2 regions of the Rhizobium sp. 05L419 genome follow, and region 2 is predicted to be linked to the other one. Evidence: riboswitches for the same ligand, from Rfam matches in the RefSeq annotation. Region 2 holds a riboswitch; the other holds the start of a gene.
The links. Region 2 has a riboswitch for cobalamin ahead of AC1DMK_RS09300 (ABC transporter substrate-binding protein). Riboswitches for the same ligand answer to the same signal wherever they lie in the genome.
Positions count from the first base shown of each region.

Region 1: another riboswitch for cobalamin. It lies ahead of nrdH (glutaredoxin-like protein NrdH); the one in region 2 lies ahead of AC1DMK_RS09300 (ABC transporter substrate-binding protein).

Region 1 is NZ_JBFTOF010000035.1:10,300-15,416, reverse strand. It holds gene nrdE (class 1b ribonucleoside-diphosphate reductase subunit alpha) at 1-1,098, opposite strand, end outside; gene nrdI (class Ib ribonucleoside-diphosphate reductase assembly flavoprotein NrdI) at 1,068-1,481, opposite strand; gene nrdH (glutaredoxin-like protein NrdH) at 1,496-1,717, opposite strand; cobalamin riboswitch at 1,962-2,188, opposite strand; partial or broken gene AC1DMK_RS28055 (5-methyltetrahydropteroyltriglutamate--homocysteine S-methyltransferase) at 2,311-2,933, opposite strand; partial or broken gene AC1DMK_RS28050 (HlyD family secretion protein) at 2,973-3,914, opposite strand; gene AC1DMK_RS28045 (DUF3302 domain-containing protein) at 3,911-4,156, opposite strand; gene AC1DMK_RS28040 (DUF1254 domain-containing protein) at 4,260-5,117, opposite strand, start outside.
Region 2 is NZ_JBFTOF010000005.1:297,193-302,309, reverse strand. It holds gene AC1DMK_RS09320 (dual specificity protein phosphatase family protein) at 1-66, opposite strand, end outside; gene AC1DMK_RS09315 (hypothetical protein) at 294-989, shown strand; gene AC1DMK_RS09310 (hypothetical protein) at 977-1,132, shown strand; gene AC1DMK_RS09305 (hypothetical protein) at 1,266-1,751, opposite strand; cobalamin riboswitch at 1,954-2,196, shown strand; gene AC1DMK_RS09300 (ABC transporter substrate-binding protein) at 2,448-3,464, shown strand; gene AC1DMK_RS09295 (FecCD family ABC transporter permease) at 3,461-4,501, shown strand; gene AC1DMK_RS09290 (ABC transporter ATP-binding protein) at 4,498-5,117, shown strand, end outside.

The DNA.
Region 1 (5,117 bases), on a different contig from region 2:
GGGATAGCCGCTCTCGAACTGGATCTCGGCGAGCGCCTGGAAGAAGTCTCGCGCCTTCATCTTCTTCTTGCGGATGCGGCTGTCGGCGACCATTTCGCGGTACTTCTCCGTCACCGAGATTTCGGTGAACGGCACCCCGTAGACGCGTTCGACGTCATAGGGTGAGAAGAGGTACATATCGTCGTTGTTCCTGGCGAGTTCGAAGGTGATATCGGGTATGACGACACCGAGCGACAGCGTCTTGATCCTGATCTTCTCATCCGCGTTCTCGCGCTTGGTGTCGAGGAAACGCATGATGTCCGGATGGTGGGCGTTGAGATAGACGGCACCCGCGCCCTGGCGCGCGCCAAGCTGGTTGGCATAGGAGAAGCTGTCTTCCAGGAGCTTCATCACGGGGATGATGCCTGACGACTGGTTCTCGATGTGCTTGATCGGCGCCCCGGCCTCACGAATATTGGTGAGCGAAAGCGCAACGCCACCGCCTCGTTTGGAAAGTTGAAGCGCCGAATTGATGGAGCGCCCGATCGATTCCATATTGTCTTCGATGCGCATCAGGAAGCACGAGACGAGCTCGCCGCGCTGCTTCTTGCCAGCATTCAGAAAGGTCGGCGTCGCAGGCTGGAACCGGCCAGAAATGATCTCGTCGACCACGTCGCGAGCGAGTTGCTCGTTGCCGCGCGCGAGCGCGAGCGCGACCATGCAGACGCGGTCTTCATAGCGCTCCAGGTAGCGCTTTCCGTCAAAGGTCTTGAGCGTGTAGCTGGTGTAGTACTTGAACGCTCCGAGGAAGGTCGGGAAGCGGAATTTCCTCGCGTATGCGTGGTCGCACAGGTCGCGCACGAAATTGAACGAATACTGGTCGAGCACTTCGCGCTCGTAATAGCCTTCGCTCACGAGGTAGTCGAGTTTTTCCCTAAGGTTATGGAAGAAGACGGTATTCTGGTTGACGTGCTGCAGGAAATACTGCCGTGCCGCAAGCCGATCCTTGTCGAGCTGGATCCTTCCATCGTCGTCATAGAGATTCAGCATGGCGTTGAGCGCATGGTAGTCCAGCGCGGGTTCGACCTTCACAGGGCGTTCGAGCGTAACCGTGTCCAAAATCGTTCCAATCCGTTTTTGACGTTGGTGACGTCCTCGTCCGTACCCAGGAGCTCGAACCTGTTGAGGTAAGGCACCTGGCATTTTCTGGAGATGACGTCGCCGGCGAGCCCATAGGTCTTGCCGAAATTGCTGTTGCCCGCGGCGATCACGCCGCAGAGGTTGGAGCGGTTCTCCGCCTGGTTGAGGAAGCGGATCACCTGCTTGGGCACGGCTCCCTTGCCGCCATCGCCGCTGTATGTCGGCACCACGAGGACGAAAGGCCGGCGCACGAAAAAGGCTTCATCGGGCAGAACCGGAATACGGACCGCGTCCATCCCCAGCTTGCCGATGAAGCGATGGGTGTTTTCGGATCGGCTGGAGAAGTAGACGATCTGCCCCATCGGCGGTTCCCCGGTCAGGCAAGCGCGCTGATCATGTCGGGACGGAAGCCGGCCCAATGCTGTTCGCCTGCGACGACCACGGGGACCTGGCGATAGCCAAGACCCTGGACGAGTTCATAGGCCAGGGTATCGGTTGAAACGTCGACGATCAGGTATTCGATGCCGTGCCTATCGAGCGCGCGCGTGGTCGCGGTGCACTGAACGCAGGCAGGCTTGCTGTAAACGGTGATGTTCATTGGTATCCTCGTGTTTCGATGGCATGAAAGGTCGTTCGGGCATCCGCCGATGCTCGTGCGATGAGACGGAAAAAACAGGTGTCGCCTGCGGTCAGACGCTAAGCGGCCATCACTCGTCCTGATACGGATTGGAACTCAAGACATGGACTTCACCCCGAAGTTGGCTGATCGCGAGATCTCGGGGGCAGCGGGCACACGCGGATTCATTCCGCAGCACAACGCGACCTTCCGGACACCCCGCCCGTGGACGTTTCTGATCGAGGCAGGTCTCCTGGCTTACGGGTCGTCGCGTCCATCCTCGCCTTCCCGAAACCTTCCGGCTCCAGTGGCTTTCCCAGATGGATGCTCGCCGCTTACAGTTGCGGGGGCAGCTCCGGCATTGCGGAGTCCATCATGGGCTACCGCGCACCGTATTCCCGTCTTAGCCTCCAATCCTTGCGAATCGAAGGAACCTCGAACACTATATATAGTAGACAAGGTTAGATTCCCGTCAACGACTATGATCAACGGTCGACAAGATCGGTGGGATAAGCGGTACGGGGCGGCGGGAAGACGCCGGGATTTCCCCGGCGTCTCATCCGGTGGAAAGATCGTCAGACGCCGGCGGCCGACAACGTTCCGTGGCTGGTCAAGCGGAGCAGCCTCGCCGCTTCGACCATGTTGACTAGGGCAGGCTTGACCTCTTCCCATTTGCGGGTCTTCAGGCCGCAATCGGGATTGATCCACAACTGCGTATCATTGAGACGCCGCCTCGCCAGGTCGAGCAGTTCCGTCATTTGAGCGACATCTGGAATCCGCGGCGAGTGGATGTCGTAGACGCACGGACCGTTCTCGTTCGGTAGTCCTGGTGCTGGAAGACGTCGAGAAGCTCCATTTTCGAACGCGAGGTCTCGATCGAGATGACATCGGCGTCCATGGTCTCGATGGAAGCCATGATATCGTTGAACTCCGAATAGCACATGTGCGTGTGGATCTGCGTCTTGTCGGAAACGCCGCTCGAGCATATGCGAAACGCCTCAACCGCCCAATCGAGATAGGTGCCCCGATCGCCTTTCCGAAGGGGCAGGTCCTCTCGAAGCGCTGCCTCGTCGATCTGGATCATCGCAGTACCGGCTTCCTCCAGGTCGGCAACCTCGTCACGGATTGCAAGAGCGATCTGGCGGCATACGGCGCTGCGAGGAAGATCATCGCGAACGAACGACCAGTTCAGGATGGTTGCTCCATTGGCGTATCGCAGGTGGATGTCACCTCTCAATCAGAACGGATTGACGTAATTGGTGATGGCGATCTGGCGCAAGAGTACTTTGCGGATCACCTGCGCAGCCTTGACATGATCCGTGAAGATGGCCGCAGTACCAGTGCTTCCTGCGGGCAGTTTGGCTGCGAACGCCGCGTCGTCGAGCCTGATCCTGACCACGAACGGCACGGTCTGGATCAACTCGGAAGAGACAGCGGCGCCTGAAACTTTCGTCTGTCCGGTGGCCACCGCTTGCAAGACGCTCTCAACCTTGCCGGAATAGACCTTGCCTGGCATGAACTTGAACGTCGCTTCGACCGGCTGACCGGGCTCGATGTAACGGGCATTGATCTGCGGCACCTCCATGCCGATGATCGTGTCCGACGTATCGATGAACGCCATTGCCGGCGAAAGCGGCAGATTGGTGACACGCGCTCCGGTTCGTAGAGCTAGATTGGTCACGTATCCGTCAGCCGGAGCACGAACGACAGTTTTTTCCAGGTCCCACTTCGCGGCCACAAGCTCTGCCTGCAGCTGTTCGACCTCTGCCTGGCGTTGCTCGACGTCGAAGGCTCGACCCGCGCCACTTGTCTGCAGTCGTGTGGTTTAAGAAAGACGGAGCTGCTGCAGGTCCAGTTGTGCCTGCAGCGCATCCACCTTTGCCTTGAGGGGCACAGCGTCGATCGTGAAGAGAACGTCACCTGCCTTCAGCGGTGTATTTGGTTTAACGGGAACCTCGACGACTTCGCCAGCAACATCCGGAACGACGGCGACGGAGTTGCGGACGACAAGCGCTGTTCCTTGAGGCGCACCCCAGTTCATAGGGATAAACAATCCAACGAGCAGCAGGAGAAGTACCAGAACCGGCGAAACCTTCCAGAAAAGGTTGAACGGTATGATCCGGAATTTGACGAGGCAGAAGAGGATTACCAGGTAGACGTTCAGGAGGACGACGATCATTGGTGGGTCTCCGCCTTCCGAACACGGGGAACGTCAACGTAGGCCCAGATCAATACGATGGGCCATAGCGCAAACCCAAGCAGCAATGTCACCCAGCCCCCGACAGTTACCGCCTGGGTCCAGGGGTGGTTGCGGCGTTTCGCAATCATTCCCGGCAACATGGCGAGAAAAACAATCACGAATGTCGTGCTCAAGACCAGCACTATGAGGACGATCCAGGCGAAGAAGTCGACCAGTTGCATGATATGATCCTCTAGGCACGGAACGGTCGGTCATGTGGCTGACATAACCGACGGCCTCTTGTTGTTGCCGAACCCCAAATCCACTTCCATTGTGAAGCTGCAATCAGGGAGCGGGCTGGGCCTCAGGGAAGGTCCACGTCCCGTCCAGGACGTCTGTTTTCGGTCGATAGAGGCGCACCATGTAGTTCCAGCCGCTCTTGATCGGCAGACAATTGTCGATGTTGCGGCTGCATCCGCCGAACTGAACGGTCACAGCTCCATCAGGCGCCTTCTTGGCGGTGATGTTATTGATGTTGTAAACGCCGAGGGCGTTCTTTTCGTAGTAGCCCTTGGCATTGTAGAGGCTGATAGACCAGAAGCCATCGACGGGGACGTCCCTGGCCGTGAGTTTGTAAACGGTCTTGCCATCGTTCTTTGGCGGCACGACGTTGAGGTAGAGAGCATCCTTTTCCGGGTTGCCTCCCCACGCGGACGCCGAGCCGATGAGCCGGCGGACTGGGTCGACGTCTTCCTTTCTGCCGAACATGCCCTTGGTATCGGGAAGCGTGTCGGCCAAGACGAGGAGTGCCTTTCGCACCTTTGCCTGACTGAGCGGATCCCAATGAGGTACCTCGAACGTGCCGCTTCCGGCCGGTTGCTCAACTTTTATGGCGTCCTGCAGCGCATGAACGGCGGCAACGTCTTTTGGGTCCTTGGGATCGACAAGAGTGCGCACGCCCAACAGAACGTAGCGGGTGCCGACATTGTCCTTCGAAAGAACATGCACGCCCGGCTCGTAGGTCACGTCCTGTGTGTACTGGTCCTCGTTGATGACCTGCATCGACATGAAACGCTCGTGGGCATCGGGTAAGGTGACCGTGACCGGGCCTTGATCGAGGTCAAAGACCCCCGCAGAGTAGAGCGTATCGCGGTTCAGCCGGATGACCGTCTGTTTCTCGATAGTCGCTGGCTCGCGACGATG
Region 2 (5,117 bases):
CAGCAAGCCGGCTGCGCCGACGAGCCGGATTGGCCACTTCAGAATTGAAAAAAGCCCGAGTGTCATACTCTCATCCGCAAACCAATTTCGCCTCGCCCCTCACATGGCGCACGCGGGCCTGGCGTGCCAGCGTTTCAAAAACAAATGTTCGTGATGTGTCCTCCCGACACGCCAAATGGCGCGATTGTGTGACGACGGGCTTTTTAAAAAAACTTGCCGGTGCCAAACGGCATTCGCCAACCTTTCCGAAAGGATTGCGCGGCGATAATCCGCCGATCACGGGATTCGGACACATGGCCAAGACAGCGACACGCCGCCGCAAATCATCGACACGGTCAAAAGGCAGGGGAGGCGGAAGCGCTCTCCCCTGGGCCATCATCGGCGCGATCGCCGTTGGCGGCATCGCGGTCTACGACAACTGGAAGAGCGTGAAGCCCATGCTGGCGGCGCATGCCCCCGCGCCCGCCGCCACGCGCCCCGTCACCGTTGCGAAAAGCGAGCCGGCACGCGATGCCGGGCCGAAACAGACCGCCTCGATCTCCGCGGTCTCGCGCGTGCTGCCTCCCGCTGCGATTCCCATCCCGGCAAAGGCGCCGGCCGCACCTGAAAAGGCGGTACCCGTTTCGGTTTCCCCGGCACAGACGCAGGCCGCGAAGGCGGCATTCGGCTATTGCGGACAGGGCGAGCACATCAACTGCGTCGCCGATGGTGGCACCTTCTGGTACAAGGGCGAGAAGATCGTCATTGCCGATATCGTCAGCCCGGGCATCGACGATGCGCGCTGCGACGGTGAAAGACGTATCGGCTTTGCCGCCAAACTGCGGCTCTTGAACATCCTCAATGCCGGATCCTTCGCGATGAACCCGGCCGGGCAGCCTGGCAAGGCCGGAGCGCCGCGCGTCATCTCCCGCGACGGGCGGTCGATCGGCGTGCAGCTCATCGACGAAGGCCTCGCCCGCAAGCCGGGCAGCGGCGCGTGGTGCGCTTGATCAGCCGCCTGATGGCGCAGCTGCTGTCGCGCATCGAACGCGATGGCCTCGTCCAGCGGCTCCCCGATCCCAAGGACGGACGGAGCCGCCTGATCACCCTGACAGAGCAGGCAGAGGAGCGCCTTCCCGGCGCGCAATCCTGATGGAAGGCAACCGGCAGGCATTGTCGGGCTTCACGGACGAGGAAGTCGACACGCTTCTGAAGCGGCTGAACCAGAATCTGGACGCCAACGCGGGCGATCCGACGGCGGGGTAGGCATCCGTATCCCGTTGACGCTACTTCTGCTTCGGCGACTTGCCGTTGGTGCGGAAGTTGCCGGCAAAGGCGGTATCGGCGCTCTTGGCCGTGCATTCGATGGCGACCGGCTTACCGCCGTAGGGGTTGCCCATCGTGCAGGTGCCCGTCACCTTCACCTGGCCGGTCATCTTCTGACCGACGCCGGTGACGACGAGGCTGAGGGGCAGGCTGACGTTGCCGGCGGATGCCGGCTTGATCTTCGTGCCGTCGCCCTGGAAACCGAGCATCTTGCCGCCGGAGGTGAAGATCAAGGTGACCTGGCCGTTGATCAGCGTCACGCTGGCGATTTCGCCCTGGCACTCCTTCGTCGCATCGACCTTGCCGACCACGAGCTTGGCGCATTTGCCGGCAAGCGTCAGCGCGCCCGGCGCGCCGGGGAAATTCTGGGGTGCGGCATTGGCCGTCGAAGCAAGCGCCGTTGCAAACAGCAAAGCCGTGGCCAGAGTTAGCAGTTTCACCTTCATACCTCGCAAGCGGTCCAGTGGCGGCGCGCCGCGAACGGGCGCCTCTCATGAGCAGTGCCATGCCATCCTTCTGTGTCCGAAATTGGTCGAATCAGCGGTCTGGCCGCGTCACTTCTGGCAAGGCTCGATGGAGAATGGAAGCCATGTGGCGTTTTCAGGCTGAACATCATGAGCCGTTCGGCTTGACCTTGTCATACGGCGTGGCTTAACTGCGCCCGACGGTTCCCCGACGATGACTCCGAGGGGATTAATAGGGAACACGGTGCGGACGACCCAACAAGGGACCAAGACCGTGGCTGCCCCCGCAACTGTAAGCGGATTGCCGATCATCCCAGTGGCGCCCTTTTCGGGCGCCATGCCACTGCGTGACACTCGTTTGCGCGGGAAGGCAGATGAGACGCATATATTCGCGAGCCAGGAGACCTGCCGTCGAAGATAGATCCAATCAACCGGGCGGGGATGCCCGGAACAGGAGCGAGCATGATCGATCTCGACATCGGTGCGAACCGCGTGGCCGTCGCCAATCCCAGGCTTGATTGGGCCATCCATCTTTAGCAACGGCTGACGCAAATCTGCGTCCCGACGCATGGACCGAGGTCCGGCGCCGGGCGGCAGCTGCGAACCCGTCTTCACCCTCGCGTTTCCCGCCCGATCGGCGGGCGCGACGCGTTTTCCTCCATTCTACAAAGGCACTCCATGCGTCACATGCTTCAATCGTTCAGTCTCGTCCTTTTCGTCGCCGGGCTGTCGGCTCCCGCCATGGGCGCGACCCAGTATCCTCTCGCGCTTTCCAATTGCGGCCGGACCGTCACCTTCGACAAGGCACCCGGCAGGATCGTTTCGATCGGCCAGGGCATGACCGAAATTCTCCTTTCGCTCGGTCTCAAGGACAATATCGCCGGCACGGCGGTCTGGGTCGGGCCGGTCCTGCCGCAGTTTGCCGCCGACAACCAGACCATCAAGCGTCTCGCCGACAATGACCCGAGTTTTGAATCCGTCGTTGGCCAGGAGCCCGACCTGGTTGCCGCGGAATTCGAGTGGCATGTCGGCCCCCAGGGCTCGGTCGGCAAGCGGGAGCAGTTTTCCGAGCTCGGCATCAACACCTATATCGCGCCCGCCGATTGCGTCGCGAAGGTCAACGCCGATGGTGGAGACGGCGTGCGCAAGGAGCTCTTCACGATGGAGCTGATCTATCGGGAGATCGGCGAACTTGCCGAAATCTTCGACGTCACGGACCGTGGCGACGCGCTGGTTGCAGCCCTGAAGGCGCGCGAGGCGAATGCGGCAGCATCGATTGCCGACGCCGGCGGCAGCAAGCTCCCCGTCGTCTTCTGGTTCTCCAGCAAGGAGGTGAACGGCGACGCCTTCATTGCCGGCAAGAACAGTGCGCCTGCCTATATCCTGAAGGCGATCGGTGCCAGAAACGTCGTGACGAGCGAGGAGGAGTGGCCGCTGGTCGGCTGGGAAACGATCGCCGAGGCCAACCCCGCGATCATCGTGATCGCGACCATGGACCGCCGCCGCTACGCTGCCGATGACCCGGCGGTGAAAATCGACTTCCTCGAAAAGGACCCGGTGACGAGCCAGCTCGAGGCGGTGAAAGGAAGGCGCTTCGTGATGATGGATGCGCAATCGATGAATCCGACGATCCGCACCATCGACGGGATCGAGGGTCTGGCAAAGGGCATCAAGGCCTTCGGGCTGAGGCAGTGAGCTCCGGGATCGCTGTTTGCGGCAGGTGGTGGGTGCTGAGTGCGCTCATTGCCGTCTCTCTGGTCCTTCTCGCCTTCATGATCAGCCTTGCCGTCTCGATCGGCGAGATCGCCATTCCGCTGCCGACCACGGCAATGGCCGTCGCCAACCGGGCTTTCGGCACGGCGTTCGAGCTCAGCCGCATCCATCAGGGCATCGTGTGGGACTACAGGCTGAGCCGCGCACTCGTGGCGGCAAGCGTGGGAGCGGCGCTGGCGCTCTGCGGGGTGATCCTGCAGGCGCTGCTCCGAAACCCGCTGGCGGAGCCCTACGTGCTCGGCATATCGGCCGGCGCCTCGACGGGGGCCGTGGCCGTCATGATCCTGGGGCTCGGCTATGGGGTGCTGACGCTGTCGTCCGGGGCATTTATCGGCGCGGTCATCGCCTTCCTGTTCGTCGCGCTGCTGGCGGCGGGAACGGGCGGGCAGAACGACCGGGTCGTGCTCTCCGGTGTGGCGGGCTCGCAGCTCTTCAATGCGCTGACATCCTATATCGTTACGACATCGGCCAATGCCGAGCAGGCCCGCGGCGTCATGTTCTGGCTGCTCGGCAGTCTTGGCGGCGTGCGCTGGCCGGATGTGTATCTGGCGGCGCCGATCGCCGGCGCCGGCTTTGTCCTATGCATGTTCCATGCCCGAGCGCTCGATGCGTTCGCCTTCGGTGCAGACAGCGCCGCAACGCTCGGCATCCCGGTCCGCAGGGTCCGCATCGTGCTGCTGGGGCTGACCGCGCTGATGACAGCCGCCGTCGTCAGCATCGTCGGCTCCATCGGCTTTGTCGGGCTGGTCGTCCCGCATGCGGCGCGTTTCATCGTCGGTCCCGGACACCTGCGGCTGCTGCCGGCGGCAACGCTGATGGGGGCAATCTTCATGGTCGGGGCAGACATCGTCTCGCGCATCATCATTCCGCAGCAGATCCTGCCGATCGGCGTCGTCACGGCACTGTTCGGCGCACCGGCCTTTGCGGTCATTCTTTACCGCGCGAGGAGCGTGACATGAGCATTTCAGCAAGTGAGGTCCGCTGGTCGGCGGGCAACAGGATGGTGGTCGATGGCGTCAGCATCGAGGTGGCGCCGGGCAGGACGCTCGGGCTGCTCGGTCCGAACGGATCCGGCAAATCCAGCCTGCTCAGGCTGATGTGCGGATTGCGCCATGTAAAGAGCGGTGTCATCCGTCTCGGCGATACCGACATTGCCGGGATGCGGCGCATCGACATCGCGCGGCGCGTCGCCTTCGTCGAACAGCAGACCGGCACCGACGCACAGCTGACTGTCGCCGACGTCGTCCGTCTCGGCAGGACCCCGCATCGCGGGCCGATCGCGCCGTGGGCTGAGGGCGATGAGCTTGCCGTCACCAGTGCGCTTGTGCAGGTCGGCATGGCGGATCGTGCGGCCCAGGCCTGGCATACGCTGTCGGGCGGCGAGCGGCAGCGGGTGCAGATCGCCCGCGCGTTGGCGCAGACCCCGAGCGAACTTCTGCTCGACGAGCCGACCAACCATCTGGACATCCAGCATCAGCTCGAAATCCTCTCGCTGGTTTCCAGGCTGGACGCCACCAGCATCGTGGCACTTCACGACCTCAATCTGGCAGCGATGTTCTGCGACAGTCTCGCCGT